DNA from 3 places in the Kitasatospora sp. NPDC034035 genome. Region 2 is predicted to be linked to each of the others. Evidence: riboswitches for the same ligand, from Rfam matches in the RefSeq annotation. Region 2 holds a riboswitch; each other region holds the start of a gene.
The links. Region 2 has a riboswitch for cyclic di-AMP ahead of ACZ52J_RS17480 (glycoside hydrolase family 16 protein). Riboswitches for the same ligand answer to the same signal wherever they lie in the genome.

Region 1 (9,700 bases), on a different contig from region 2:
GTGGGAGGCGTTGCGGTCGGCGGGGCGGGTGCTGGTGGCGGACGAGGGGCATCCGCAGGTGGCGGCGGTGCGGCAGGCCGGGGTGGCGGTGGAGGTGGTGGCGGCCGGGTCGGCGCCCGCGCTGGCGCGGCTGCTGACCGGGCAGCCCGCCGGGGCCGGGGCGACGGTGTGGCTGGGCAGCCCGGACGGGGATCCGGGGCTGACGGACGCGCTGGCGCGGCTGGCGGTGGAGCGGGCCGGTGAGGTGCCGGAGATCGAGGTGCTGCCGGGCTCGTACGACCTGCCGGGGGCGCGGCTGCTGGACCTGGTGACGGTGATGGACCGGCTCCGCTCGCCGGGCGGTTGCCCGTGGGACGCCGAGCAGACGCACGAGAGTCTGGTGAAGTACCTGGTCGAGGAGGCGTACGAGCTGGTCGAGGCGATCGAGGAGGGGGACCGGGGGACGCTGCGCGAGGAACTGGGTGACGTGCTGCTCCAGGTGTTCTTCCATTCCCGGATCGCCGAGGAGCACCCGACCGATCCGTTCACCGTCGACGACGTGGCGGGCGACATCGTCGAGAAGCTGATGTACCGGCATCCGCACGTGTTCGGGGATGTCGAGGCCGAGGGCGCCGCCGAGGTGGAGGCGAACTGGGAGCAGCTGAAGGCCGCGGAGAAGGCGGACCGCGAGTCGGTGCTGGACGGTGTGCCGGCCGGGCTGCCCGCGCTGGCGTACGCGGCGAAGCTGGTGTCCCGGGTGCGCCGGGCGGGCGTCCGCACCGTGCCGGACGAGCCGTACGAGCTGCCGGCCGAGCTGACCGCGGAGTCGGCGGGCCGACTGCTGCTCGCGGTGGCGCAGCGGGCGCACGACGCCGGGGTGGACGTGGACGCGGCGCTGCGCTCGGCCGCGCGCGGTTACCGGGACGCGGTACGCGCGGCCGAGGGCCTCAAGCCTGGTGGAGAACCCATCGGAGAACCGGCCGGAGAACCGGGCGGAGAGCCTGGTGGAGAGCCCGACCGGGAGCCGGACGGGGAGTAGGCGCTCAGGCCGCCGTGGCGGTGCTCTCCATCGGGCGCCGCTGCGGCGGGACGAGTTCCCCGATGGCCTCGCCGACGAGGACGACGAGTTCGGCGAGGCGTTCCAGGTCGAGGTGGTCGGGCAGGTCGGCGAGGGAGACGATCCGCTCGCCGTCGGGGCCGGCGACGGCGAAGAGGTCGATCGGTCCGAGGTGCTTCTCCGCGGTGTCGACGAGGGCGGCGACGTCGCTGGGGCGGCGGATGTCGCCGGAGACGCCGACGACGGGGCAGCCCGGCCGGTCGAGTTCGGCGGCGAGGTCCTCGGCGATGCCGACGTGCTGGTCGGCGATCAGCATTCCGGCGGCGCCGGCCGCGGCGAACCGGCGGGCGAGGCCGGCGCCCGACCCGCCGTCGAGTACCGCGATGACGACGACTGACCCGCTGACCCGCATGGTCTGCTCCTCCCTGTGGGCGACACCGCACCGGCGCCCACGCGTACTGCGGAGGATCGTAGGCAGGTCCTGACCCTCCGCAACAGGGATTACCCCTCAGGTGACCAGGCTCACGCCCGGCGTCCGGCCAAGAGCTTTCCAAGAGCTGTCCACGGACCGTCCACGGGTCGTCCACGGAGCGTTGGCGCGCCCGTCGCACGCCGTTGACGCGGGGGTCGCGAGCCGTTGAGGAAGGGGGGCGCGCACCCACCGGATACGGTCGACCCATGCCAGCTCAGCCCGACTCCGCCCGGCCCGCCGCCGCGCCGTCCGACGACCCCGCCCAGCCCGCCGCCGCGCAGCCGGCCGCCGCGCCGTCCGACGATCCCGAGCAGCCCGACGCCGCCGCTCCGCAGCTGTTCACCTGGGAGTTCGCCACCGATCCGTACCCCGCCTACGCCTGGCTGCGCGAGCACGCCCCGGTGCACCGCACCAAGCTGCCGAGCGGTGTCGAGGCCTGGCTGGTGACCAGGTATGCGGACGCCCGGCAGGCGCTCGCGGACAGCCGGCTGTCGAAGAACCCGGCGCACCACAGTGAGCAGGCGCACCGCACCGGCCGGGTGGGCATCCCGGGGGAGCGGCAGGCGGACCTGATGACGCACCTGCTGAACATCGACCCGCCGGACCACACGCGGCTGCGCCGACTGGTGTCGAAGGCGTTCACCCCGCGCCGGGTGGCCGAGTTCGAGCCGCGGGTGCAGCAGCTCACGGACCGGCTGATCGACGGCTTCGCGCAGCGCGGTTCGGCGGACCTCATCCACGAGTTCGCCTTCCCGCTCCCCATCTACGCGATCTGCGACCTGCTGGGCGTGCCGGCCGAGGACCAGGACGACTTCCGCGACTGGGCCGGCATGATGATCCGCCACGGCGGCGGCCAACGCGGCGGCGTGGGGCGAGCGGTGAAGCGGATGCGGGCGTACCTGCTGGAGCTGATCCACCGCAAGCGGGCGGACCTCGGGGACGACCTGATCTCGGGTCTGATCCGGGCGAGCGACCACGGCGAGCACCTGACCGAGAACGAGGCCGCGGCAATGGCCTTCATCCTCCTCTTCGCCGGTTTCGAGACGACCGTGAACCTCATCGGCAACGGGATGTACGCGCTGCTGCGCAATCCGGGGCAGCGCCGGTCGCTGCAGGAGTCGGTGGCGCGCGGGGAGCACGCGCTGCTGGAGACGGGGATCGAGGAACTCCTGCGCTACGACGGGCCGGTGGAGATGGCGACCTGGCGGTTCGCGACGCGGCCGCTGACCATCGGCGGGGTGGACATCCCGGTCGGTGACCCGGTGCTGGTGGTGCTGGCCGCCGCGGACCGCGATCCGGCCCGGTTCGCGGACGAGAACACCCTGGACCTGGCCCGGACTGACAATCCCCACCTGGGGTTCGGGCACGGCATCCACTACTGCATCGGCGCCCCGCTGGCCCGCCTGGAAGGGCGTGCCGCCCTGGCCACACTGCTTTCCCGGCTGCCCGATCTGCGGCTCGCGGAAAGCCCGGAGAATCTGCGCTGGCGCGGCGGTCTGATCATGCGTGGACTGCGGGAACTTCCGGTCGAATTCAGTCCGGAGAGTCGCTCCCCGCATACGCCCCTGCATACGCCTCCGCATACGCCCCCGACACCCCTTATGCGCCCCTGACAAACTGACACAAGATGACGAAACGCCGGGCGACACGCTGACGGAACGTCGCCCGGGGTCTTCCGGTTCAGGTGTGAACGCCCATCAATCCGGACATAGCGGCGCCGTTGGTAGGCGATCGGGCACGCGCCGTAATTTCTGTGTGATATCGGTGATATGAGCTTGTGATTGGTCTGAGGATCTGTCTACTCTCCCTGGAGTTCGCAGCTGCGGACCTCGTGCGCGGAACGCCGAATCCTGCCCGCCGCGTCACGGGAAACCGACCAGAACCCTGGGCAGGGGCGGGGGAACCAGGTTTGTTGCCGTTTCCCACGGCTTGGGGTGAAGCCGCCTGAGCGGAATCGTTTCCGCGTACGGCGGCCGGGCCACCTCCCGGTCCGAACCCGACAGCTCACCTCGCAGGCGTGCGGAGAGGGACCTCTTCATGCTGTTCGTTGGAACCGGTCGTCACCGCCGTCGTACCCAGACCGAGAAGGCCATTGCCGTCGCCGGTGTGGCCGGCGTCGGACTCGCGATGCCGCTCCTCACCGCCACCGGCGCCTCCGCCGCACCGGCCTCCGCCTGGGACTCCGTCGCCCAGTGCGAGAGCGGCGGCAACTGGAGCATCAACACCGGCAACGGCTTCTACGGCGGCCTGCAGTTCACCTCCGGCACCTGGAAGGCGTACGGCGGCACCGCGTACGCGCCGCAGGCCAACCAGGCCAGCCGGGCGCAGCAGATCTCGGTCGCCGAGAAGGTGCTCGCCTCGCAGGGCCCGGGCGCCTGGCCGGTCTGCTCGAAGAAGGCGGGCCTGAGCAAGGGCGGTGCCCCGGCCGCGGTCGACACCTCCTCGGACGCCAAGCCGCAGTCCGCCCCCGCGCAGCAGGCCCAGAAGCCCGCCGCCAAGCCGGCTCAGAACCCGGCCGCCCAGAAGCCCGCCGCGCAGAAGCCTGCCCAGAAGCCGGTGCAGCAGGCCGCCCCGCAGCAGCAGGCGCAGCCGCAGGCCCACGGCCTCTCCGGCCAGGGCGGTTGGGACGCGGACGCGAAGGTGTACTGGTACCAGAACAACGGCGCCTGGTACTGGACCAGCCACCAGAGCGTCTACCAGCAGTACGCGGGCCACGCCGCCGCGCAGCAGTACGCCCCGCAGGCCGCGCAGCAGCAGTACGCGCCGCAGGCCGCTCCGGCGTCCGGCCACGACTACACCGTCCGCGACGGTGACACCCTGTCGACCATCGCCGCCGCGCAGGGCGTGTCCGGCGGCTGGCACGCGCTGTACGAGCAGAACCACGGGACCGTCGGCGGCGACCCGAACCTGATCCTGCCCGGCCAGGTGCTGCACCTCGGCTGAGCCGACGCGTGAAGGCCGACGCGCGAAGGGGGTTGGGCCCGCCGGCCCCCTTCGTCCGCATTCGCCCGCTTCAGTGGGACAAGCTGGGACAAGCAGGTGAACTACTGGTGGGTAGCGGGGCCACACGCTGAGACGAGACCGAGGCGGACGTGGCCCCGGGAGCCTGGGCGGCTAGGCTCTGGTCCGTAACGACTCCGCAATCGTCCTGCTGACAGCACCACCGTCAGCCGGACCTGCTTCCGCAAGGAGATGCCTCGTGCCGTCCATCGATGTCGTCGTAGCCCGTGAGATCCTCGACTCGCGCGGCAACCCCACGGTCGAGGTCGAGGTCGGCCTCGACGACGGCAGCACGGGTCGTGCCGCTGTCCCGTCGGGTGCCTCCACCGGCGCCTTCGAGGCGCTGGAGCTGCGCGACGGTGACAAGAACCGCTACTTCGGCAAGGGCGTGGAGAAGGCCGTCCTGGCCGTCATCGAGCAGATCGGCCCGGAGCTGGTCGGCTACGACGCCACCGAGCAGCGCCTGATCGACCAGGCCATGCTGGACCTGGACGCCACCCCGGACAAGTCCTCGCTCGGCGCCAACGCCATCCTGGGCGTCTCGCTGGCCGTCGCCCACGCCGCCTCCGAGGCCAGCGACCTGCCGCTGTTCCGCTACCTGGGCGGCCCGAACGCGCACGTCCTGCCGGTCCCGATGATGAACATCCTCAACGGCGGCTCGCACGCGGACTCCAACGTCGACATCCAGGAGTTCATGATCGCTCCGATCGGCGCGGAGTCCTTCTCCGAGGCCGTCCGCTGGGGCGTCGAGGTCTACCACACCCTCAAGGGCGTGCTGAAGGAGCGTGGCCTGTCCACCGGCCTCGGCGACGAGGGCGGCTTCGCGCCGAACCTGGACAGCAACCGCGAGGCCCTGGACCTGATCACCGAGGCCATCCAGAAGGCCGGCTACGTGCCCGGCCGTGACGTCGCGCTGGCCCTGGACGTCGCCGCCTCCGAGTTCTACGAGGACGGCGCCTACCAGTTCGAGGGCAAGGCGCTCACCTCCACCGAGCTCATCGAGTACTACGCCGACCTGGTCGCGTCGTACCCGCTGGTCTCCATCGAGGACCCGCTGGACGAGTCGGACTGGGACGGCTGGAAGGCCATGACCGTCAAGCTGGGCGACAAGGTCCAGCTGGTCGGCGACGACCTGTTCGTCACCAACCCGGCCCGCCTGGCCAGGGGCATCGAGACCGGCACCGCCAACGCGCTGCTGGTGAAGGTGAACCAGATCGGCTCGCTGACCGAGACCCTGGACGCCGTCGAGCTGGCCCAGCGCAACGGCTACCGCTGCATGATGTCGCACCGCTCCGGCGAGACCGAGGACGTCACCATCGCCGACCTGGCCGTCGCCACCAACTGCGGTCAGATCAAGACCGGTGCCCCGGCCCGCTCCGAGCGCGTCGCCAAGTACAACCAGCTGCTGCGCATCGAGGAGATCCTCGACGACGCCGCCGAGTACGCCGGCCGCGGCGCCTTCCCGCGCTTCCGCTCCGCGGAGTAACAAACACAGTCGCTCCGCGGAGTGACGAGCGCAGTCGCTCCGCACACCAGTGAGCACGAGGGCTGCTGAGCGCCAGCCTGACCGGTGCCCCGCCTTTCACCCCGTAGGGTGGACGGCGGGGCACCGTCGCGACCAGGAGGGGATACGGGAGATGGCAGGCTGGAGGATCCCGGGCTTGGCGGCCCGGCCTCGGTTCACGAGCCGGGCGACCGTCCTCGTCCTGGTGCTCTGCTCGCTGGTGGCGATCCTCGCCTACCCGACGCGGCAGTTCATCTCCCAGCGCGCCGAGATCTCCGCCCAGCGGGCGAAGGCCGACCACGCGCGCCAGCAGGTCGAGCAGCTGCGCCGGGACAAGGCCCGCTGGCAGGACCCGGAGTTCGTCAAGGCGCAGGCGCGCGCCCGGCTGCACTACGCGGTGCCGGGGGAGACCCCGTACATCGCGGTGGACCCGGCGGGCCAGGCCTCGGCCAAGCCCTCCTCGTCCGCCGCCGGCGCCCCCGCCACCGGTGTGGCGGCCGGTCAGGCGATGGCCGCCAAGCCCTGGTACACCAGCATCTGGGACTCGGTCGACGCCGCCGACGCCGCCGCACCCGCCCCCGCCACCCCCCTTCCGCTCCCACCGTCCTCCGTTGGAGACACCTCCCCCCATGACCACTGAGAACCACCCCACCGTCTCCGACGCCGACGTCGCGGCCATCGCCGCCCAGCTCGGCCGGGTGCCGCGCGGCCTGCGCGGCGTGGCGCACCGCTGCCCCTGCGGCAACCCGGACGTCGTGGAGACGGCCCCCCGCCTGCCGGACGGCACGCCGTTCCCGACGCTGTACTACCTGACCTGCCCCAAGGCCGCCTCGCTGATCGGCACCCTGGAGGCGGACGGCGTGATGAAGGACCAGAGCGCCCGGCTCGCCGAGGACCCGGAGCTGGCCGCCGCCTACCAGAAGGCGCACGAGGACTACATCGCCCGGCGGGACGCGATCGAGGTGCTGGAGGGCTTCCCGAGCGCCGGCGGCATGCCGGACCGGGTGAAGTGCCTGCACGTGCTCGTCGGCCACTCGCTGGCGGCCGGCGAGGGCGTCAACCCGCTCGGAGACGAGGCGATCGGCATGCTGGAGGACTGGTGGGCCAAGGGCCCGTGCGTCTCCCCGGCCGAGGTCCAGGCCGCCGGTGAGCGGGTCGCCCGCAACCGCGCCAAGGAGCAGGACCACGAGGCCGTGATCGCCGCCAAGCAGCAGAAGACCGCCGAGCGCGCCGCCAAGAAGCGTGCCGCGGATGACGTCGCGCCGGACGCCGAGGGGCAGCAGGAGTCGCAGTGACCATGACCCGCGTGGCCGCGATCGACTGCGGCACCAACTCGATCCGGCTGCTGGTCGCCGACCTGGACCCGGAGACCGGTGAGATCACCGACCTCGACCGCCGGATGATGGTCAACCGGCTGGGCCAGGGCGTGGACCAGACGGGCCGGTTGCACCCGGACGCGCTGGCCCGCACCTTCGCGGCCTGCCGGGAGTACCAGGAGATCATCTCGGGCTTCGGCGTCGGCCCGGAGCGGGTCCGCTTCGTCGCCACCAGCGCCTCCCGGGACGCCGAGAACAGCGACGAGTACGTCAAGGGCGTGCGCGACATCCTGGGCGTCGAGCCCGAGGTGGTGAGCGGCGAGGAGGAGGCGCGACTCTCCTTCCTGGGCGCCACCAAGGAGCTGACCGGCGACCAGTTCCCGGCCCCGTACCTGGTGTTCGACCTCGGCGGCGGCTCGACCGAGTTCGTGCTCGGGACGGACGACGTGCAGGCGGCGCGCTCGGTGGACATCGGCTGCGTGCGGCTCACCGAGCGGCACTTCGGCGGCGCCGAGCTGCCCTCCGCGGAGCAGATCGCGGAGGCCCGGGCGCACGTGCGGGCCGAGTTGGACAAGGCCGAGGAGGTCGTCCCGCTGACCGGTGCGGCCACCCTGGTGGGCCTGGCCGGGACGGTCACCACGGTGTCCGCGATCGCCCAGGGTCTGTCGGACTACGACTCGGAGGCGATCCACCATTCGCGGGTCAGCCGGGAGCGGGTCGCCGGGATCGCCCGCGAGCTGCTGGCCGCGACCCACGCCGAGCGCGCGGCCATCCCGTCGATGCACCCGGGCCGGGTGGACGTGATCGCGGCCGGGGCGCTGGAGCTGCTGGAGATCATGGAGCGGACCGGTGCCGCCGAGGTGGTCGTGAGCGAGCACGACATCCTGGACGGGATCGCCTGGGGTATCGCCCGCTGACCTGCTGCGGGGCTTACCCGACCGGCCCCGGCGCCCCTTGCGGGGAGCCGGGGCCGGGGCGCGCCCGGGCCCGTGCGGAAAAGTTCGTGAATTTCTTCACATGGCGATCGGGTCATTCGGCGCACCGCCTCGCCCGCTACGTCCGAATTGTGGGACCGAAGGCCTACCGGGCGTGAGGCCCGCTGGATCGCAGGCCAGGGCTCGTTCACGGTTTGAAAATCGAAATCATGCGCGGGAACCCGGGCGCTGTACGGATCGTTGCTGCTCAGCAGGGTAGTGCTCCGGCGCACGTTCGCGAGGGGGCGCGAAGGGGTGTGAGCACACACGCCTGGGCGGGATTTGTGGCCGCGCAGTGTAGCACGGGGGGTCCATGAGCTTGTGACCGGGCTCACGAAGGCTGCTCCGGACGGTGCTGGATACTTTCGGATATGAGCACCACGGAGCGTCCTCGCATCCTCATTGTCGGCGGTGGTTACGTCGGCCTGTATGCCGCGATGCGCATCCTCAAGAAGATGCGCTACGGCGAAGCGACCGTCACGGTCGTGGACCCGCGGTCGTACATGACGTACCTGCCTTTCCTCCCCGAGGCGGCCGGCGGCAACGTCGCGCCCCGCAACCTCGTCGCGCCGCTGCGCAGCGCCCTCAAGCAGGCGGAGGTGCTGACCGGGTCCGTCACCGGCATCGACCACGCCCGCAAGGTCGCCACGATCCAGCCCGCGGCCGGCGACAGCTACGAGCTGCCCTTCGAGTACCTGGTCGTCGCGACCGGCTCGGTCTCCCGCACCTTCCCGATCCCGGGTCTGGCGGAGAACGGCATCGGCATGAAGACGGTCGAGGAGGCCATCGGCCTCCGCAACCACGTCATGGCCCAGCTCGACAAGGCCGAGTCCACCTCGGACGCGGAGGTCCGCCGCAAGGCCCTGACCTTCGTCGTCATCGGCGGCGGCTTCGCCGGCATCGAGACGATCGCCGAGATCGAGGACATGGCGCGCGACGCGTCCAAGCTGTACCGGACCGTCAGCCGCGACGACATGCGCTTCGTCGTGGTCGAGGCCGCCAACCGCATCCTCCCCGAGATGGGCCCGGACCTCGGTCTGTGGACCAAGGAGAAGCTCGAGGAGCGCAACATCGAGGTCTACATCGAGACCTCGATGGACTCCTGCGTCGACGGCCACGTCATGCTGAAGAACGGCATGGAGATGGACGCCTCCACCATCGTGTGGACGGCCGGCGTGAAGCCGAACCCGGTGCTGTCCGAGTTCGGCCTGCCGCTGGGCCCGCGCGGCCACGTCGACACCGCGCCGACTCTCCAGGTCCAGGGCTTCGACTACGTCTGGGCCGCCGGCGACAACGCCCAGGTCCCGGACCTCGCCTCCGGCGAGGGCGCCTGGTGCCCGCCGAACGCGCAGCACGCCTGCCGCCAGGCCGTCGTCCTCGGCGACAACGTGATCTCCG
Region 2 (9,700 bases):
GCCGGCGGCGGCATCCTGGTCCTGCTGGGGCTCTTCCCCGTGCTGGGCTCGGTCGTCTCCCTGGTACCGCAGCCCGTCCTCGGCGGCGCCGGGATCGTGCTCTTCGGCACGGTCGCGGCCAGCGGCATCCGCACCCTCGCGGAGGCCGGCATGGAGTCCAGCTCCCACACCATCCTGGTGTCGGTCTCGCTCGGTGTCGGCATCGTCCCGATCGCCGCGCCGACGTTCTACGACTCCTTCCCGGAGGCCGTAAGGACCCTGATGCACTCGGGGATCTCGGCCGGCTGCGTGATGGCCGTCCTGCTCAACCTGCTCTTCCACCACGTCGGAGCCGCCCGCCGGTCCAGATCCGGCGAGGGCTCCGGCGCGACGGTGCCGACGGCGACACCGTCCTGACCGGTCCGGGAGGAGCGCGCCTCGCCCCGACGCGCCCTCCTCCCGGCCCTCCCCCACTAGGAGACACCATGGCAGTCCAGCCCCCGCCCGCCGACCAGCGGATCGTGATCGAGAACGTCGCGATCGCCACCGTCGACGCCAACGACACCGAGTACGCCCGCGGCCACGTGGTCATCCTCGGCAACACGATCGAGTCGGTCGGCGACGGCGCCGCCCCGGCGTGGCTGGACAACGTGGTGCGCCGCATCAACGGCGAAGGCCACCTGATCACCCCCGGCCTGGTCAACACCCACCACCACTTCTACCAGTGGATCACCCGCGGCCTCGCCCAGGACAACATCCTGTTCGACTGGCTGGTCGCCCTCTACCCGACCTGGGCCCGGATCGACGAGAAGCTCGTCCACGCCGCCAGCCAGGGCTCCGCCGCCGCGCTGCTCAAGTCCGGCTGCACCACCGCCTCCGACCACCACTACGTCTTCCCCCAGGACGGCGGCGACGTCCTCGGCGCCTCCATCGAGGCCGTCCAGGAGCTCGGCCTGCGGTTCACCGCGCTGCGCGGCTCGATGGACCGCAGCAAGAAGGACGGCGGCCTGCCGCCGGACCACGCCGTCGAGGAGCTGGACGACATCCTGGCCGCCTCCGAGGCCGCCGTCGACCGGTACCACGACTCCTCCTTCGGCTCGATGCTGCACGTCGCCATCGCGCCCTGCTCGCCCTTCTCGGTCTCCACCGACCTGCTCCGCCAGTCCGCCGAACTCGCCCGCCGCAAGGGCGTCCGGCTGCACACCCACGGCTCGGAGACCGCCGAGGAGGAGCAGTTCTGCAAGGAGCTGTTCGGCATGGGCCCGACCGACTACTTCGAGTCGGTCGGCTGGCTCGGCGAGGACGTCTGGATGGCGCACTGCGTCCACATGAACGACTCCGACATCGCCAAGTTCGCCGAGACCGGCACCGGCGTCGCCCACTGCCCCTCCTCCAACGCCCGCCTCGCCGCCGGCATCGCCCGGGTACCCGACATGCTCCGGGCCGGCGTCCCGGTCGGCCTCGGCGTGGACGGCACCGCCTCCAACGAGTCCGGCGAACTCGGCACCGAGCTGCGCAACGCCCTGCTGATCAACCGGCTGCACGGCTCCCCCACCGCCCTCACCGGACGCCAGGCGCTGCGCCTCGGCACCATGGGCGGCGCCCGGGTGCTCGGCCGGCAGAACGAGATCGGCTCGATCGAGGTCGGCAAGCTCGCCGACCTGGCGCTGTGGAAGATCGACGGGGTCATGCACTCCTCCATCGCCGACCCGATCGCCGCGCTCACCTTCGGCGCCCTGCCGCCGCTGTCAGCGCTGTTCGTCAACGGCAACGCGGTGGTCGAGAAGGGGCAGCTGACCACCGTCAACGAGGACCGGATCGCGCGCGACTGCGCCCGCGCCGCCCGGGAGCTGGCGGCCCGACCGGTCTGACACCCCTCGGACTCCGAGGGCACCCAGGGACGGTGTGCCCCCGGACTCCGCGCACCCCACAGCGGGTGCGCGGACCGCGGCCCCGGACCCACGGCGAGGGTCCGGGGCCGCGGCGTGCCCGGCGCCGACCCGCCCCCACCCCGGCGAGATCGGGGGCGAACTCCGGGCGGGGAGCCTCAGCGAACAGATGACAGACGACAGCGACCAGATGACAGATGACGAAAGTTGTCATCTGTCATCTGGTCGCCGTCATCTGTTCGCTGTCATCCGTCCGCCGTCAGGCCGCGCGCCCGATCGTCGACAGGTAGGTGCGCCAGCCACCGTGGTGGGTGATCTCGCGGTGGACGCCGCGCTCGACTTCGCCCCGGGCGAGCAGCATGGAGAAGCACGCGGAGCCGTCCTCCAGCGTGATCACGCCCAGCTCCAGCTCGCGCGGTTCGCCGGGCAGCACGACGTCCCGCAGCCGCTCCAGGCTGATGTCGTACAGCTCGCCCTCGATGGCGGTGTCGACGTCCGGGTCGGGCAGCAGCCCCGGGCAGACGTCCGTGCCGCCACTGTGGTCGATGGAGAAGAAGCGGTAGCCGGGAGCGGTCCGGGCGGGCCCGATCAGCGCGTCGGCGACCTTGGCGTGGAACGGGCCGCCGACCATCGCCTGGCCGTTGAAGAAGATGCGCGGCATGGGTGAACTCCTTGCGAGGAAAAGGCCGTTCCGTACGGCGATGAGAGGACAGGTGGATTCGTCGCCGTACGGAACGGAGTAACGGGCCGCCGGAGTGCTACAGCCTGGCAGGCGTCAGCGGCGGAGCCGGCGGATTAGATTGGGCTCAGCCCAGCAGGGGAAGCGCGGGGAGGGTCAGGAAGTCCGCGAACTCCTCGGCCAGGGCGACCTGTTCGAAGAGCTGGGCGGCCTCGCGCCAGCGGCCGGCACGGTAGGCATCCTCGCCCAGCTCGGCGAGGAGTTCGGCCAGTTCCGTGGCGACCAGGCTGCGGACCAGTTCGGCGGTGGCCTTCTCGCCGGTGTCGGAGAGCACGACCCCGTTGTGGATCCACTGCCAGATCTGCGAGCGGGAGATCTCGGCGGTGGCAGCGTCCTCCATCATGTTGAAGATGCCGACCGCGCCCATCCCGCGCAGCCAGGCCTCGATGTAGCGGACGCCGACCTGGACGGCGTTGTGCAGTCCCGCGTGGGTGCAGGTGCCGCCGGCGCCGGCGATGTCGAGCAGCTGGGCGGCGGTGACGGGCTCGGACGGGCCGGGGTTGTCCTTCTGGTGGGGCCGCTCGCCGAGCACCGCGTCGAAGGAGGCCCGGGCGACCGGCACCAGGTCCGGGTGGGCGACCCAGGAGCCGTCGAAGCCATTGCCGGCCTCGCGGTCCTTGTCGGCCTTGACCTTCTCGAGCGCGGCCGCGTTGACCTCGGGGTCCTTGCGGCTGGGGATGAACGCGGCCATGCCGCCGATCGCGTGGGCGCCGCGCTTGTGGCAAGTCTGCACCAACAGGCGGGTGTAGGCGGCCATGAACGGCGAGGCCATGGTGACGCTGTTGCGGTCCGGCAGGATGTAGTGCTCGCCGGCGTCGCGGAAGTTCTTGACGATCGAGAACAGGTAGTCCCAGCGCCCGGCGTTGAGGCCGGCCGCGTGGTCGCGCAGCTCGTAGAGGATCTCGTCCATCTCGAAGGCGGCGGTGATGGTCTCGATCAGGACGGTGGCGCGGATGGTGCCGTGCGGGATGCCGAGTGCGGCCTGGGCGTGGGTGAACACGTCGTTCCAGAGCCGGGCCTCGAGGTGGCTCTCGGTCTTCGGCAGGTAGAAGTACGGCCCGGAGTTGGGGTCCTCGGCGCCCTTGGCGAGCAGCCGGGCGGCGTTGTGGAAGAAGTACAGGCCGAAGTCGAGGAAGGCGCCGGCGACCGGGGTGCCGTCGACCAGCAGGTGGCTCTCGTCCAGGTGCCAGCCGCGCGGGCGGACCACGACGGTGGCGAGTTCGGCGGCGGGCTTGAGGGCGTAGGCCTTGCCGGCCGGGGTGGTGAAGTCGATCCGGCCCTCGTAGGCGTCGATCAGGTTGACCTGGCCGCTGACCACGTTCTCCCAGGTCGGGGAGGTGGCGTCCTCAAAGTCGGCGAGCCAGATCCTGGCGCCGGAGTTGAGGGCGTTGATGACCATCTTGCGGTCGGTCGGCCCGGTGATCTCGACCCGGCGGTCCTGGAGGGCGCGGGGCGCCTCGGCGACCTTCCAGTCCCCGGCGCGGATGTCGGCGGTGTCGGGGAGGAAGTCCAGCGTGCCGGCTGCCGCGATCTCGGCGCGGCGGGTCTTCCGCCTGGCCAGGAGCTCTTGCCGGCGGTCCTCGAAGGCGCGATGGAGGCCGACGACGAAGGCGACGGCCTCCGGAGTGAGCACCTCCTCCGCCCGGTGGACGCGCGGACCGGCGACAGTGACGACCGGAGCGGCGGGGGAGGTGCCGACGGGCCCCTGATCTGCAGCCATGAGCAGGACACTCCTAAGACGGTTGAGCCTGGCGAAGGGAGCTCCGGTGGGAACTTCCTCGGGAACTTCCTCGATCGTTACCCGCCTGTCGGCGAGTTCGATTCTGTAAGGTGGAGACTAGTTTCCGCGATACAGAATTTCAACGGTTTGTTGAAGAGGTCGCCGGGACTCTACTCCTCCCCGACAGCGAAGGGAACGCCGGTGGTTGCGACCCCCGACACAGCATCGACGACAGGCTCCGACCGCGCGAGCGGCGGCGTGCAGTCCGTCGAGCGCGCCTTCCAACTCCTGGAGGCGCTGGCCGACGCCGGCGGCGTGGCCACGCTCAGCGAGCTCTCCACCAGTTCCGGCCTCCCGATGCCGACCATCCACCGACTGGTTCGTACCCTCGTCCAGCAGGGCTATGTCCGCCAGGACACCGCGCGCCGCTACACCCTCGGCCCCCGGCTGATCCGCCTCGGCGAGACGGCCGGGCGGCTGCTCGGCAGCTGGGCCCGCCCCTACCTGGCCGAGCTCATGGAGGCCACCGGCGAGACCGCGAACCTGGCGGTACTGGAGGGCGGCGAGGTGGTGTACGTCGGGCAGGTGCAGTCGCGGCGCTCGATGCGGATGTTCACCGAGGTCGGGCGGCGGGTGCAGCCGCACTGCACCGGCGTCGGCAAGGCACTGCTCGCCCAGCTGCCCGAGGACGAGGCGCGCGCCGTCCTCGGCCCCAACCCGCTGCCGGCCCACACCGAGTACACGGTCACCGACCCGCAGGAGCTGCTGCACCAGCTCGCCGAGGCGCGCGAGCGCGGCTACGTGGTCGACGACCAGGAGCAGGAGATCGGCGTCCGCTGCATCGCGCTCGCCGTCCCCGGCGCGCCGACGCCCACCGCGCTCTCGGTCTCCGGGCCGGAGGCCCGCATCCGGGCCCTGGAGGAGCAGGCCGGGGCCGCCTCGCTGGTACCGGTGATGCGCCAGATCGCCGGCCGGCTGGGGCAGGTCCTCGCCCCCTGAGGGCCACCAGCCTGACGCCTCGTCAACCCCCCTTTCCGACACGGGCCGCCGGGCCGACACCGCACGTCCTCCGTTCGAGCGGACGGCGGCGGGGCGGGTCGGGATGCGCCCCGGTCGCGGCGACAGCTCGGCCACCCTGGTGCGGACGCGGCCCGCGACGGTGCGGGCGGCCGAAGCACGAGGGCACGGTGAGCGGCATGGAGCAGCAGGACGTACGGGGCGTCGTAGGAGGTGGCTCGGGATCGCACGGCAGCACTGGGTCTTGCGGTGACACGGGATCGCACGGCAGCTCGAGGGGCAGGAGGTACGGCGGGGCCGTGCTGGTCGCGGCCGTCGTGGCGGGCTGCACGGTGGCGGTGCTGGCCACCAGCCCGTCCTGGGCGCTGCGTCGGCCGGAGCCCCGTCCGGCGGTGGAGGTCGTCGCGCCGGGCGCGCCGACCGCGTCCGCCGTCCCCGAGGTGTCCACCCTGCCCGCCGTGGTCGCCGCGCCGTCCGACTCCGACCTGGAGGTGGTCCGGATCGACCCGGACCCGGCGGCGCCGCCCGGCGGCACCACGACCGTCCACGGCTTCGTCGCGAACAGGGGCCCGGACACCACCGCCTCCCCGTTCACGGTCGTGGTCACCCTGCCGAAGGGCGTCACCCCCGAGGGGCCCTACTACCCCGACAACTGCGAGGTGCTGCAGAACGGCCACCGGGTGCGCTGCGTCTTCGGGCCCGGGCTGCCGCCGCTGCGCACCGCGACCGCCCTCGTCCCGGTCCGTCTGGACCCCGACCTGCCCCTGGGAAAACTGAGCGGCGGCTGGGTCGCGGTGCGCAGCGCGGACGACCGGGACGAGAGCAACAACCGGCAGCCGTTCGACATCACGGTGGTCGAGACGGCTGCCGGTTCCTGAGCCACGTCGTCCCACCGGGCGCCGGGCGCCGGCGAGCGGCTGCCGGCTTGCGGCGACCGGTGAGACGTCCTACCGGTTAGCGGTAGACGCGGACGTAGTCGGCGGCCATGGTGATCGGAGCGGTCCCCTGCGGCGCGGGGTGGTACTGCCCCGCGCACACCGAGAGGTTGAGGATCAGGTACGCCGACCAGTTGGCGCCGACGCCCTTGCCGTCCGAGAAGACCTTGACGCCGTTGACGTACCAGTCCACCGAGTTCGCGCCGTAGTAGGTGCCGATGGTCACCCACTGGTCCTTCGCGATGGCGCTCGCGTCGGTGTAGTACTTCGGGTTGCCGGGGTTGACGTGGTTGGTCAGCTCCAGCAGGTTCGGGTTGTCGGGGTGGTACTCGAAGGAGTCGATCTCCCCGCTGCCGTTCTTCCAGGTCCACAGGGCCGGCCAGGCGCCGGTGCCCGCGGGCAGCTTGACCCGGGTCTCGGCGTAGTCGCCGGTCTTGACCTGGAAGCCCTCGCTGGAGCCCTCGGTGGTCAGGAAGCCGGTGTTCCAGGACTGCTTGCCGTTCTCCAGGGCCGGGCCGCCCGGGGCGGCGGTGAAGGTGGCGACCCCGTTGGCGACGCTGACGTTGTTCTTGTTCAGCCAGTCCAGCTTGTTGTCGTCCGGGTTGTGGTTCCCGTACTTGTACGAGGTGCTCTTGTCGCCGACCCAGCGCTGGCCCCAGGAGATCGAGCCGTTGAACTCGTCCGACCAGGTCAGCGACTTGCCGGCGACCAGGGAGGACGGCGCGGGGGCGGTCGGGCTGGCCGTGGCGCTCGGGGTCGGCGTGGGGGTCGGGGTCGGCATGGAGGTCGGCGCCGGGGTGGCGGTGGCCGTCGGGGCCGGGGTGGCGGTGGCCGAGACCACCAGCTGCTGCGAGGGCAGGTTGTGCCAGACGCCGCCGAGGTCCTGCCAGAAGCCGAACTGGGTGTACGTCCCGGCGGGCAGGGTGCGCGCGCCGCTGGTGAAGTTCACGCCGCTCGGGCAGATCTGCACGTTGGAGGCGTTGCCGGGGAAGTCGAGGTTGGTGCCGCGCGCGTCCCGCACGCCCACGCCGACGGTCTTCGCGGTGAAGCAGGCCGAGGAGTGCAGGCCGAGCGAGGCGGTGCCGGCCTTGCCCGCGACCATGGTGGCGGGGGCGAGCCGGTCCTGGGTGACGGTCGGCGCGGTGGCGGCCTGGGCACTGCTCACGGACGGCAGTCCGAACAGGCCGGCGCCGCTGATGGCGAGCGCCCCCGTGGCGGCGAAGGCGGCGTTGCGGCCGCGGCGGGAGGGGCGGGCGTGGCGCGGCGTGGCGCGCCGGACAGCAGGCTGGGGCATGAGCGGACCTCTGCGACGCCTGCGAGGTTAGCTGTCGGGTTCGGGCTGCAGTTGGCCCGGCCGCCTGTGGAACGGCTTCACCCCTAGCCACGACCCGTACGCGTGAGCGCGCGGGCCGGGCGCCGACCTTGGTTCCCCCACTCCCGTCCGCGTGGTGCTCGGTGACCCGCCGACGGGTGGACGGGACTCGGCGTCCCGGCGGCGGGGTCCGCGAGGGCGGACGACCGTTGCAGGCTAGGCAGGCTGTGCGTGAACGGACAACTCCGTCGGTCCGGTTGTCGTGCAGCTCACAGCGGTGTCAATCAACGACGCTGTGTGGCGGCCGAGTTGATCAATCCCCCGGCCCGGCCGGATGCCTGTCCTGGTTCCTGGCCGGGTGCCCGTCCGGGTGCTCGGCCGAAGGCCTGGCGGGACGGTCAGCCGAGCCAGGCGTCGACCTGGCTCTCGGCCTCCGGCGCCCAGGCCAGCTCCAGGCGGTCGAGGCCGCTCAGCAGCCGGGTGCCGCCGACCGTCGCGATGCCGGTGGTGTGGACGGGCGTGGTGGGGGTGCGTCTCGCTGGGGTGAGTCTCGCAGGGGTGCGTCTTATGGGTGGACGGTAGGACCGGAGCGCGGCGGGTGTCCATGTGCCGGTCGCACCCCCCGGCGGGCGGCGCGGTGGCGATCCGTACCGTGGCAAAGATCTGACCGACTGCACCCGGTCGGATAAATTGGAGGCCTGACATTTCCGCAGTGCACAAGAGCACCAAAGCCCGAAACGAGGAGCCGCCCCACCATGATCGCGTCCCTGCCCGCCTTCGCCGGCCGCACCTACGTCTTCCGGGCCGACAACGGCGCGGCCTTCCGCAACACCTACTCGGCCGACGGCACGCGGCTGCGCTGGGAGGGCCTCGGCGAGTCCGCGGGCCAGTGGGAGGACGTGCGGCTGCACGTCGCCGAGGTCGCACCGGAGATCTACTTCGTCAGCTGGACGGAGCAGAGCGGGATCACCGTCAGCCATGTGATGGACCTGAACAAGCTGACGGTGCGGGCCTTCTGGACCTTCGAGGGCGAGGGCGGCCGGGTCGGCCAGCTGCACACCGGTTCGCTGGAGCGGGTGGCCTGAGACCTGTGACGGCCGGACCCCCGACCCGCGGCTGGGCCCCGGGGTCCGGCCGATAAGCGGCCGGTCGTCAGGCGGTCGGGTTCGGCACCGCAAGGTGCTGGGACAGCCACTCCAGCGAGGACGGCAGCAGCGCGCTCCAGGTCTCGAAGTTGTGGCCGCCGTTCTCGAGCATGCTGTACGAGACCTTCATCGGGCTCCGCGCCGCCTCGACGAAGGCCTCGGTCTCCCGCCGGTAGTCGCCGTCGCCCTTCTTGGTGCCCGCCAGCAGCACGGACACGTTGGGCTGCGGCAGGTTCTTCAGCCGCCACATCAGGTTGGCCTCGTCGCGGCGCTGCTTGCTGCCGCCGAACAGGTCACCGGTGGTCGGGTCGTCGGCGGCGTCGTAGTAGGCCGAGAGCGCGACGGCGGTCGGGAACACGTCGGGGTGGCGCATGGCCAGCTTGAGCGCGCAGTAGCCGCCGGTCGAGTTGCCCATGAAGGCCCAGGCCTGCGGGTCGGACGAGACCCGGAAGCTGGCCTGGATCGCCGAGGGCACGTCCTTGGTGAAGTACGTGTCGGACTGCGGGCCGTTCGGGATGTCCTCGCACTCGGTGTCCTGCGGCAGCGCGGGCGAGGGGCGCATCAGGATCAGGACGGTCGGCTGCATCCGGCCTTCCTGCAGCAGCTTGAGCGCCGCGCCCGGGTAGTTGAAGCGGGTGATCAGGTTCTCGGCGATTCCTGGGAACCCGGTGCTGACGATCACGGCCGGGAACTTCCTCTGCGCGTACTCCGGCTGGAAGTACTGCGGGGGCAGGTAGACGTAGCTCTCGGTGGACAGCCAGCTGACCGCACCGTCGATCCGGACCTTGCGGATCTCGCCCGACTGGCTGGGCTCGCGGCCCACCGCACCGCCGCCCTTGACCGAGGCGTGGCCGATCGTCTCCACCAGGAGGCGACCGGAGGCGTCCGCCTTGTTGTGGATCACCACCGGGCCGGTGTCACCGGTGCCCAGCAGGTCGTCCCAACTGCTGTAGAAGGCGAAGTA
Region 3 (9,700 bases), 210 kb from region 2:
CAGGCGACGCAGCTGCGAGCCGAGGAGGATCCGGCGGACCATCGAGCCGCCGCCCGGCTGAACTGTGGTCATGCGGTCGAAACCTCCACCTAGGGCAAACAGCGCACAGTCTGCCATCAGTTGAGCGCTCACGGTGCCGATACTGACGGATGTTCCTATCAGTTCTGCACTCCGCACACCAGGATGCACGTGCATCCGGCGCTTGCATATGCCAATAGTGCGACTGCACGTGAATCGACTCTTGCATCTGCAGTGAGCGCACACCACCATGGTGCACGTGCACCTGCACATCCCTGGCAATCCCGCGGGCTCCGCGTCGACCCCACGCGCGACTCCGTGCACCGGTCCGACGGCGTCCCCCCGCGCCATCGGGCGGCCGAGTGCGCGCGCGTCTGGTCGAGGGGGCGGCCGAGCGGCCGAGCGAGTCGGAGGTGACCGGCATGACCCCGGCGGGTCCAGCCGTGTCCGCCCCCTTATGGGAGGAGCTCTTCATGAGCACCGGTACGGCTTTGGCGGTTGACCCCCATGTGGTCACCTGTACGCTCGCTCCTCGCTTCGAAGCCGTCAGAACCGCGCGCGACTTCGCCCGGACCACGCTCCGGCGCTGGAGCCTGCCGGAGCTGTTCGACGACGTCGCGCTGGTGGCCTCGGAACTCGTGACGAACGCGCTCCGGCATGCGATCGGCGCACGGCCCGACCCTGCGGGCGGCGCCCAGGGCGAGTACGACTTTCCCACACGGGCGACCCCGGACGGGCGGCTGCCGATCCGAATAAGCCTGGTGCACCGCGCACCCCAGGTGGTCTGCGCGGTGAGCGACCCGAGTAGCATCGGCCCGGTGGCCAGGGAAGCGGACTTCGTCGCCGAATCCGGCCGCGGGCTGCACCTGGTGGAGTCCTTCAGCCGCTCCTGGGGCTGGCACCCGCTGGGCAGCGGCAAGGTGGTCTGGGCCATGTTCGAGGCGGAGCCGGCGGGCGGCACGCTCGACGGACACCCGGAGATCGGCGGACACCCGGAGATCGGCGGGCACGCGGAGATCGGTGCACGCTCGGCGCTCGACGCGCTCGGCGGACCGGTCGACGTCGGTGGACGGCACCGGCGCTCGGCCTAGCGCCGAGCGGCGCGTGGCCGGTCGAACAGCGGGCCGAGGGCCCGCTCCCATGCCAGCTCGGACGTCGGGCAGGGCGTCGGGTACGGCAGCCGGCCGAGTGGCCGGTCGAGGGAAGCCCCGGGAGGACCACGCCCCGGGCCCTTCCGCCAGGCCCCGTCGGCGGTTCGCCCCGGCCGGTGGCCGGGAAGGCAACAGCGGAGAAGACGGCAGGAAAGTCAAAGGCCGTCGTGGTGTCGGCACCCACGACGGCCCCCCGATGGTGAAGCACGGCAGCCGGTCAGACCGCCAGGTGGTCGAACTCCCCGTCCTTGGCCCCCAACAGCAGGGCGGCGATCTCGGCCCGGGTGTAGATGAGCGCCGGACCGTCCGGGAAGCGCGAGTTGCGCATCGCCACATCACCGCCCGGCAGGGCCGCGAACTCGACGCAGTTGCCCTGGGAGTTGCTGTGCCGGCTCTTCTGCCAGACCACCCCCGTGAGATCGGCCGCGGCCATCCCGTTGTGGGTGTCGTACGAGCCGTGCGTGTCCTGCGAGTCGTGCGAGTCGTGCATAGAAATCTCCCGAAGAGCTCCGGAGTTGTCGTCCAGCGCGGCGCCCCCGGCACCGCCGAACGAACGGACCGGCCCCGTACCGGCCCGGCACAACGCCTCACTTGACGCGATGATAGCTGCAGTGCACGTGCATCAGCACGGGACGTTGCAGGTGCACGAGGCCTTTTACCCGCGGCCCCGAACTCTTCACGGGGTCTCCCCTGACGGTACGTAAACGGACATAGTCGACTGAATCACCGGAGCCGCGATAACCCGCCGTGAGCGGCTCCCCGCTGAATGTTGATCTTCGAATGCCGGGAGTCGCGCCACCGTGACCCTCCGTCAGACGACCTCCGGACTGTGAGACATCTCACGCACCACAGTCGCAACGCCGCACCACGTGGGGCACGTCAAAGCAATGGCCCGTGCTCGCACGGGGGTTGGGTGAGGAATGTCCGGATTGTGGGCAAACCACCCGTACCGGCACGGCGGCCACACCGGGTCCGCACCGCGACCGCGCCAAACCCGTACGGCAGCCGACTGCAGGCCGGACGGGCCGATGTCCTACGATCTCCGGCATGAGCACCGCAGCCATTCCGGGCGCGCCACTGCCCGTCCGCACTCCAGGCTCCCGTGCGCGGGGGCGCCACCGTCGTCCCGAGCGCCCCGCGATCCCGGCCAACGCGCCGGCCCTGGTGCTCGCCGTGCCCGCGACCGCCGGGCCCGAGTCCCGCTCGGTCGTCGAGGAGCTGCTCTCCATCGTCCGCAGCGAGCAGAACGGCGTCCAGGCCGCGGTCGGCTACCTCCCCGGCGACTACGCCGAGGGCGCCGGCGGCGAGGACCGCACCGTCGCCGAGCTCCTGGCCATGGCCGCCGAGGCCGGGCTGCCGACGCCCGTCCTGGTGCCGCTGGTGCCCGGTCCGCACGGTTTCCTGGCCGAACTCCACGCGCTCGCCGCCGAGTACGGCGCGCCGGTCACCGACGCGCTGGGCCCGCACCCGCTGCTCGCCGAGGCCGTGCACGTGCGACTCTCCGAGGCGGGGCTGGCCCGCGCCGACCGGGCCCGGCTGTTCGCCATCGCGACCGCCGCGGACGGCGTGGTCCTGACCACCGTCGGCGGCGAGGACGCCGCCGCCGCAGCCGGCATCACCGGCGTACTGCTGGCCGCCCGACTGGCCGTCCCGGTCGTCGCCGCCGCGCTCGACGTGCCCGGCTCGGTGGCCGCGGCCGTCAACCACCTCAAGGAGTCCGGCTCGCAGCGCCCGGCGCTGGCCCCGCTGGTGATCGGGCCGGAGGCCGACTCCGAGCTGCTCGCCACGGCCGCCGAGGAGACCGGCTGCCCGTCGGCGGCGCCGCTGGGCGCGTACCCGACCGTCGGCCAGCTGATCGCCTCCACCTACCTGGCCGCGCTGCCCACGCCGTCCCCGGAGGAGCTGGCGCAGGCCGAGGCGGAGGCGGCGGCCGCCGCCGAGGCCGAGGGGGTCGTGGAGGGCGCCCGGCGCGCTCACGCGGCCGCCGAGGCGCCTGCCGGACAGTAAGGACACCACGCGCCGGTCGGCGCGCACACAGGGCCCGGAACGGCTTGCGTTCCGGGCCCTTCGCTTTGCCTCTCTCGTTGCCCCTCCTGTTGCCTCTCCTGCTGCCCCTCCTGCTGCTTTCCTGTGCCGTACGGGAGTTACAGGAGTTAAGCGAGCAATGAAGGGAATGTCCGTTCTGGCGCCATTTGCAAGGAAATGGTGAGCGCACTCTCCGGCGCTCGAATCGCGGCCACCCCCCTGGCTCGGACGGCGCGCCGCTTCGCGCTTCAACACACCGTCACGTCACTCCTGAGGCGAAGACAGTTGTGGGCATCCGCAACAGCATTGCCGAAAAACGATCATTTACGATCATGATTACCTGACATTTTGGCAGTTCCCACTAAACCGTGATGCGCGTCACAGCTATTTGCAGTTTGAACTTAAGTCTGCTTAACGTGCTCCCCGTTCGTGGCCACACGGACCCAGTTCATCCGCAACGCCGAGTCCTGCCGTCGGATGTCCTGGAAGCGCGAAAACGCACCACGGCAGGAGCGGGGGACCCACAGGTAAGTCGCCCCGGACCGTTCCCCGGAACGTCCAGGGCTAGGGGTGAAGCCGCGCTCACGCGCGGCCGGGCAACTCCAGCCCGAATCCGACAGCTCACCTCGCAGGCGTGGGAGAGGACCGCGTCTTCATGCTGCCCACCAACGGCACCCGTCTGTCCAGCCGCACCCGCCGCGTGATCGCCGCCATCGGCGTCGCGGGCGTCGGCCTCACCGTCCCGTGCCTCGTCTCCGGCACCGCCTCCGCGGCCTCCGTCGCCACCTGGGACAAGGTCGCCCAGTGCGAGAGCACCGGCAACTGGAGCATCAACACCGGCAACGGCTTCTACGGCGGCCTCCAGTTCACCCAGAGCACCTGGTCCGCCTTCGGCGGCACCGCCTACGCCGCGCGCGCCGACCTGGCCACCAAGGACCAGCAGATCGCCGTCGCCGAGAAGGTCCTCGCCTCGCAGGGCCCCGGCGCCTGGCCGGTGTGCTCGGTCCAGGCCGGCCTCACCAAGGGTGGCGCCCCGGCGTCCGTCGACACCTCGACCGCCGCCAAGCCCGCCGCGCCCGCCGCCCCGGTCGCCAAGCCCGCCGCCAAGCCGGCGCAGACCCAGGCCCCGGCCGCCAAGCCGGCCGCGCCCGCCCAGGACGCTGCCCAGGCCGCCACCGACTCCGCCACCGGCAACTGGACGCAGAAGCACCAGCAGCAGGCCCAGAGCGGCGACTACACCGTGGTCGAGGGCGACTGGCTGTCCTCGATCGCCGACAAGCACAACGTCCAGGGCGGCTGGCAGCGGCTGTACGACCTCAACCGCAGCACCCTGACCGACGGTCCGAACACCATCTACCCGGGCCAGCACCTGTCCTTCGGCGACGGCGGCCAGGCCCAGCAGTCGGCCTCCACCGACCAGTCCGCCTCCTCGGACAAGTCCGGCTCGGACTTCACCTGGTTCAACCGCTCGCAGAAGTCCGGTCAGTCCGCGAACGGCGGTGCCGTGAACGCCAAGCCGGCGGCCCAGACCCAGACCCCGGCCGCCCAGCCGGCCGCCCAGGCGCAGACCCAGGCCCCGGCCCAGGCCGCCACCGGCAGCATGGCCGCCGCGGTCGCCTTCGCCGAGTCCAAGGTCGGCCAGGCCTACGTCTACGGCGGCACCGGCAACGGCGGCTGGGACTGCTCCGGCCTGACCCAGGCCGCGCTGCGCGCCGCGGGCATCTCCGTCCCGCGCGTCGCCGCCGACCAGGCCGCCGCCAGCACCCACGTCTCGCTGGACAGCCTGCAGCCGGGCGACCTGCTGTTCTGGTCCAACAACGGCCAGGACTCGGGCGTCTACCACGTCGCGATCTACGTCGGCGGCGGCAAGTACGTCGAGGCCGCCAACCCGAGCTCGGGCGTGCGCGAGCAGACCGTCGCCAACTGGGCCCCGGACTTCGCCGGCCGGGTCTGAGCACGGCGAACGGCTGACAGCCGACGGATTTCGACTGACGGACAACAGATAACAGATAACAGATTTCAACATCTGTCAGCTGTCAGTCGTCCTCCGAACGCTGACCACCCGCCACCCCCGGGGAGAGTCTGGTCGCTCCTCCCCGGGGGTTCCGGCGTATCCCCGTGGTGAAACCCCGCCCCAACGGGCAAGCTGCTGCTCCGCACCCGAGGAGGAGTCACATGGCCCAGGTCACCGTCACCATCGACGCGAACCTCGCGATCGACGCGATGATGCTCTCCGGTACCACGAACCCGCAGGACGCCGTCGAACTGGTCCTGCGCGACTACCTGGCCCGCGGCCGCCGCACCGAGACCCGTACCGGCGACGCGGCCGACGGCCGACGCCTCACCGCCGACCGTCCCACCGCCCAGGAGGGCTGACCCGGCGCACGCCGAAGGGCCCCGGAGAGCAACTGCCCTCCGGGGCCCTTCCCTTGCCCCTACGGCCGACGCTCAGCGCGCGCAGGCCCCGGTGGACCCGCGCATCACCAGCTCCGGCTGGAACATGAACTCGCCGCGCTGGGCCGCGTTTCCGCTGACCTCCTCCAGCAGCGCGTCCACCGCCGCCGTGGCCATCGCCTCGACCGGCTGGCGGATCGTGGTCAACGGCGGCTCGGTGAAGGCGATCAGCGGCGAGTCGTCGAAGCCGACCACCGACACGTCCTGCGGCACCGACAGCCCGCGCTGGCGCACCGCCCGGATCGCCCCGAGCGCCATCATGTCGCTCCCGCAGACGATCGCCGTGCAGCCCTTGTCGAGCAGCGCGCCGGCTGCCGCGTGTCCGCCCTCCACGCTGAACAGCGTGTGGTGGACGAGGTTCTCGGCCTCCTCCTGGGTGCGCCCGAGCACCTCCCGCATCGCCGCCGTGAAGCCTTCTATCTTGCGCAGCACGGGCACGTACCGGCGCTGCCCGACGGCCAGCCCGATCCGCTCGTGCCCGAGTTCGGCCAGGTGCTGGACGGCCATCCACATCGCGGCCCGGTCGTCCGGCGAGATGAACGGCGCGTCGACCTTGTCGCTGAACCCGTTGATCAGCACGAACGGCACCCCGCGCCCGGACAGCCGCGCGTAGCGGTCGTGGTCGGCCGTGGTGTCGGCGTGCAGTCCGGAGACGAAGACGATGCCCGCCACGCCCCGGTCCACCAGCATCTCCACCAGTTCGTCCTCGGTGGATCCGCCCGGAGTCTGGGTGCACAGCACCGGCGTGTAGCCGTGCCGGCTGAGCGTCTGCTCGATCACCTGCGCCAGCGCGGGGAAGATCGGGTTGCTCAACTCCGGTGTGATCAGGCCGATCAGCCCGGCGCTGCGCTGGCGCAGCCGGGTCGGCCGCTCGTACCCGAGCACGTCGAGCGCCGCCAGCACCGTCTGCCGGGTGGCGGCGGAGACGTTCGCCTTGCCGTTGAGCACGCGGGAGACGGTGGCTTCGCTGACCCCCGCCTGTGCCGCGATGTCTGAGAGTCGCGCCGTAGTCACGGTCCCAGAGCCTATTGCAACCACGTCAGACCGCCCACCAGCCGGTGCTGTCCGGAGCGAGCACCGTCTCGCCGCCGTCCACCACGAGGTCGACCGAGGCGAGCAGCAGTGTGCCCGGGGCCGCGATCCGCACCGGCTCGCCGGTGGTGTTCACGGTGCAGATGAAGGAGCCGCGGCGGAAGGCGAGGGTGCCCTCGGGGCCGTCCAGCCACTCGACCTCGGTGCCGGCGCCGAGGTCGGCCTGCGCCCGGCGGACGGCCAGCGCGCCGCGGTAGAGCTCCAGGGTGGAGGACGGGTCGCCGGTCTGCGCCTCGACGCTCAGCTCGGCCCAGGCGGCCGGCTGGGGCAGCCAGGACGGCCCGCCGGCCACCGGTCCGAAGCCGTACGGGGCCTCGGTGCCGGACCAGGGGATCGGGACGCGGCAGCCGTCGCGGTAGCCGTCCTGTCCGGCCTGGCGGAAGAACGACGGGTCCTGGCGCACCTCGTCGGGCAGGTCGGTGACGTCCGGCAGGCCGAGTTCCTCGCCCTGGTAGACGTACGCGGAGCCGGGCAGCGCGAGCATCAGCAGGGTGGCGGCGCGGGCGCGGCGCAGGCCGAGTTCGCGGTCGCCGGCGGTGCGGATCTGGGTGCCGAGGCCGGGCTCGTTGGCGAAGCGGGTGGCGTGCCGGGTGACGTCGTGGTTGGACAGCACCCAGGTGGTGGGGGCGTCGACCGGGCGCATCGAGTCGAGCGAGACGTCGATCACCTCGCGCAGCGCGGCGGCGTCCCAATCGGTGCCCAGGTACTGGAAGTTGAAGGCCTGGTGCAGCTCGTCGGGGCGGACGTAGTTGGCGGTGCGCTGGACGGTGGGGGTCCAGGCCTCGGCGACGCCGATCCGCTCGCCAGGGTACTCGTCGAGGATCTTGCGCCAGCTGCGGTAGATCTCGTGCACACCGTCCTGGTCGAAGAACGGCATGACGTCGTTGCCGAGCAGCTTGAGCTGGTCGGCGCCGCCGAGGTCGGGCAGGCCGGGGGCCTTGACCAGGCCGTGGGCGACGTCGATGCGGAAGCCGTCCACGCCCATGTCGAGCCAGAATCGCAGGATCGAGCGGAACTCGTCGGCGACGGCCCGGTTCTCCCAGTTGAAGTCGGGCTGCTCGGGGGCGAACAGGTGCAGGTACCAGTCGCCGGGGGTGCCGTCCGGGTTCTCGGTGCGGGTCCAGGCCGGGCCGCCGAAGATGGACTCCCAGTCGTTGGGCGGCAGTTCGCCCTTCTCGCCCTTGCCGGGGCGGAAGTGGTAGCGGTCGCGCAGCGGCGAGCCGGGGCCCTCGCGCAGGGCGCGCTGGAACCACTCGTGCTGGTCCGAGGAGTGGTTGGGGACCAGGTCGGTGATGATCCGCAGCCCCAGCTCGTGGGCGTCCCGGATGAGGGCGTCGGCGTCCAGCAGGGTGCCGAACATGGGGTCCACCGCGCGGTAGTCGGCGACGTCGTAGCCGGCGTCCGCCTGCGGCGAGGCGTAGAACGGGGAGAGCCAGACGGCGTCCACGCCGAGATCCCGCAGGTAGGGCAGGCGGCTGCGGATGCCGGGCAGGTCGCCCATGCCGTCGCCGTTGGAGTCGGCGAAGCTGCGCGGGTACACCTGGTAGATGACCGCGTCCCGCCACCAGTCTCTGGACGCGACGCCGGTCACAGGAGCCGGGGTGGCCGCCTCGTGAGCGGTCTCGGCGGCAGGCCGGGAGGTGTCGGCCAGGTTCTGGGTCATGGACGGTATCCCTTGGGGATCGGAGGAGCGGGGAGCCTTGCGCGCGAGGTTTTCCGCGTCAGGCGTCACGACTTGGAGGCACCGGCGGTCAGTCCGGTGACCAGGTGGCGCTGCACCAGGTAGAAGAAGGCCGCGGACGGGATCGCGATCAGCACCGCGGTCGCGGCCATCAGGTTCCACTGGGCGTCGTGCTCGCTGACGAAGGTCTGCAGGCCGACGGCCAGCGTGTACTTGTCGGAGCTGAGCATGAACGTCGAGGCGAACGGCACCTCGGCCCAGTAGGTGAGGAAGGAGTAGAAGGCGGCGACCGCCAGGCCCGGACGGGCGAGCGGCAGCACCAGCCGCCAGAAGGTGCCGAACGGGCTGAGCCCGTCGACCCGGCCGGCCTCGTCGATCTCCACCGGGATGGTGTCGAAGTAGCCCTTCAGCAGCCAGGCGCAGTACGGCACGGTGGTGGTCGAGTACACCAGGATCAGACCGGAGTAGCTGTCCAGCAGGCCGAGTTCGGAGAGCATCGTGTACATCGGCACGATCAGCACCGCGATCGGGAACATCTGGGTGACCAGCAGCGACCACATCAGCGGCTTGTGCCCGGGGAACTTCATCCGGGAGACGGCGTAGCCGGTGGTGGCGGCGAGCAGGACGCCGAACACGGTGGTGACGCCGGAGACCAGCAGGGCGTTGCCGAACCAGGTGAAGAAGTCGGTGTCGGACAGCACGTGCTGGTAGTTCGACAGCGTGAGCTTGTCGAGGATCTGGCCGGGGTGGAGGTAGTCGGTCTTGTCCGGGCCGAGCGAGACGAAGAGGATCCACGCGACCGGGAACAGCGCGATCAGGCTGGCCACGATCAGGGTGCCGTGGGACAGCGCCCGGGCCAGCGGGCTGCTCTCGCCGCGGCGGCGGACCTTGGCCGGCCGGGCAGTCGGGGCCGCAGTCGCCGCGGGGGCCGGGCGTTCGGTGGTGGTGCTCATCGGGGTTACCTGCCTTCGTGGGTCAACTGGGTCCGGGGCCTCAGCCGTTGGCCTGCTCGTTGCGGGCGAGCCAGCGCCGGTAGAAGGCGGTGAAGACGATCAGGATGGACAGCAGGATCACGCCGTACGCGGCGGACCCCGCGTAGTCCCGGGGGATCTGGCCGAAGCCGAGGCGGTAGGCCCAGGTGACCAGCAGCTGGGCGTCGGGCACACCGGTGCCGAACAGCAGGAAGATGACGTTGAACTGGTTGAACGTCCAGATCACGCCGAGCAGGACGACGGTGGAGGACACGGTGCGCAGCCCGGGCATGGTGACGTACCGGAAG

Region 1: it holds a riboswitch for cyclic di-AMP, as region 2 does, so the genes downstream of both, ACZ52J_RS08015 (LysM peptidoglycan-binding domain-containing protein) here and ACZ52J_RS17480 (glycoside hydrolase family 16 protein) in region 2, are expected to answer to the same signal.
Region 3: it holds a riboswitch for cyclic di-AMP, as region 2 does, so the genes downstream of both, ACZ52J_RS18400 (transglycosylase family protein) here and ACZ52J_RS17480 (glycoside hydrolase family 16 protein) in region 2, are expected to answer to the same signal.

What each region holds. Positions count from the first base shown of each region.
Region 1 covers NZ_JBVISA010000004.1:263,911-273,610, forward strand. The annotation lists gene ACZ52J_RS08000 (nucleoside triphosphate pyrophosphohydrolase) at 1-1,018, shown strand, start outside; gene ACZ52J_RS08005 (SDR family NAD(P)-dependent oxidoreductase) at 1,023-1,448, opposite strand; gene ACZ52J_RS08010 (cytochrome P450 family protein) at 1,715-3,121, shown strand; cyclic di-AMP (ydaO/yuaA leader) riboswitch at 3,373-3,540, shown strand; gene ACZ52J_RS08015 (LysM peptidoglycan-binding domain-containing protein) at 3,546-4,451, shown strand; gene eno (phosphopyruvate hydratase) at 4,708-5,994, shown strand; gene ACZ52J_RS08025 (FtsB family cell division protein) at 6,170-6,652, shown strand; partial or broken gene ACZ52J_RS08030 (DUF501 domain-containing protein) at 6,624-7,157, shown strand; gene ACZ52J_RS08035 (Ppx/GppA phosphatase family protein) at 7,310-8,245, shown strand; gene ACZ52J_RS08040 (NAD(P)/FAD-dependent oxidoreductase) at 8,674-9,700, shown strand, end outside.
Region 2 covers NZ_JBVISA010000011.1:39,461-49,160, reverse strand. The annotation lists gene ACZ52J_RS17510 (nucleobase:cation symporter-2 family protein) at 1-396, shown strand, start outside; gene ACZ52J_RS17505 (8-oxoguanine deaminase) at 465-1,850, shown strand; gene ACZ52J_RS17500 (allophanate hydrolase-related protein) at 2,128-2,529, opposite strand; gene aceB (malate synthase A) at 2,675-4,327, opposite strand; gene ACZ52J_RS17490 (IclR family transcriptional regulator) at 4,529-5,326, shown strand; gene ACZ52J_RS17485 (hypothetical protein) at 5,644-6,222, shown strand; gene ACZ52J_RS17480 (glycoside hydrolase family 16 protein) at 6,299-7,573, opposite strand; cyclic di-AMP (ydaO/yuaA leader) riboswitch at 7,575-7,740, opposite strand; gene ACZ52J_RS17475 (phenolic acid decarboxylase) at 8,347-8,676, shown strand; gene ACZ52J_RS17470 (alpha/beta hydrolase) at 8,744-9,700, opposite strand, start outside.
Region 3 covers NZ_JBVISA010000011.1:254,310-264,009, reverse strand. The annotation lists gene ACZ52J_RS18420 (helix-turn-helix domain-containing protein) at 1-72, opposite strand, end outside; partial or broken gene ACZ52J_RS18415 (ATP-binding protein) at 492-962, shown strand; gene ACZ52J_RS18410 (DUF397 domain-containing protein) at 1,387-1,659, opposite strand; gene ACZ52J_RS18405 (sirohydrochlorin chelatase family protein) at 2,217-3,176, shown strand; cyclic di-AMP (ydaO/yuaA leader) riboswitch at 3,674-3,842, shown strand; gene ACZ52J_RS18400 (transglycosylase family protein) at 3,850-5,148, shown strand; gene ACZ52J_RS18395 (hypothetical protein) at 5,370-5,570, shown strand; gene ACZ52J_RS18390 (LacI family DNA-binding transcriptional regulator) at 5,643-6,662, opposite strand; gene ACZ52J_RS18385 (glycoside hydrolase family 13 protein) at 6,688-8,403, opposite strand; gene ACZ52J_RS18380 (sugar ABC transporter permease) at 8,469-9,374, opposite strand; gene ACZ52J_RS18375 (carbohydrate ABC transporter permease) at 9,415-9,700, opposite strand, start outside.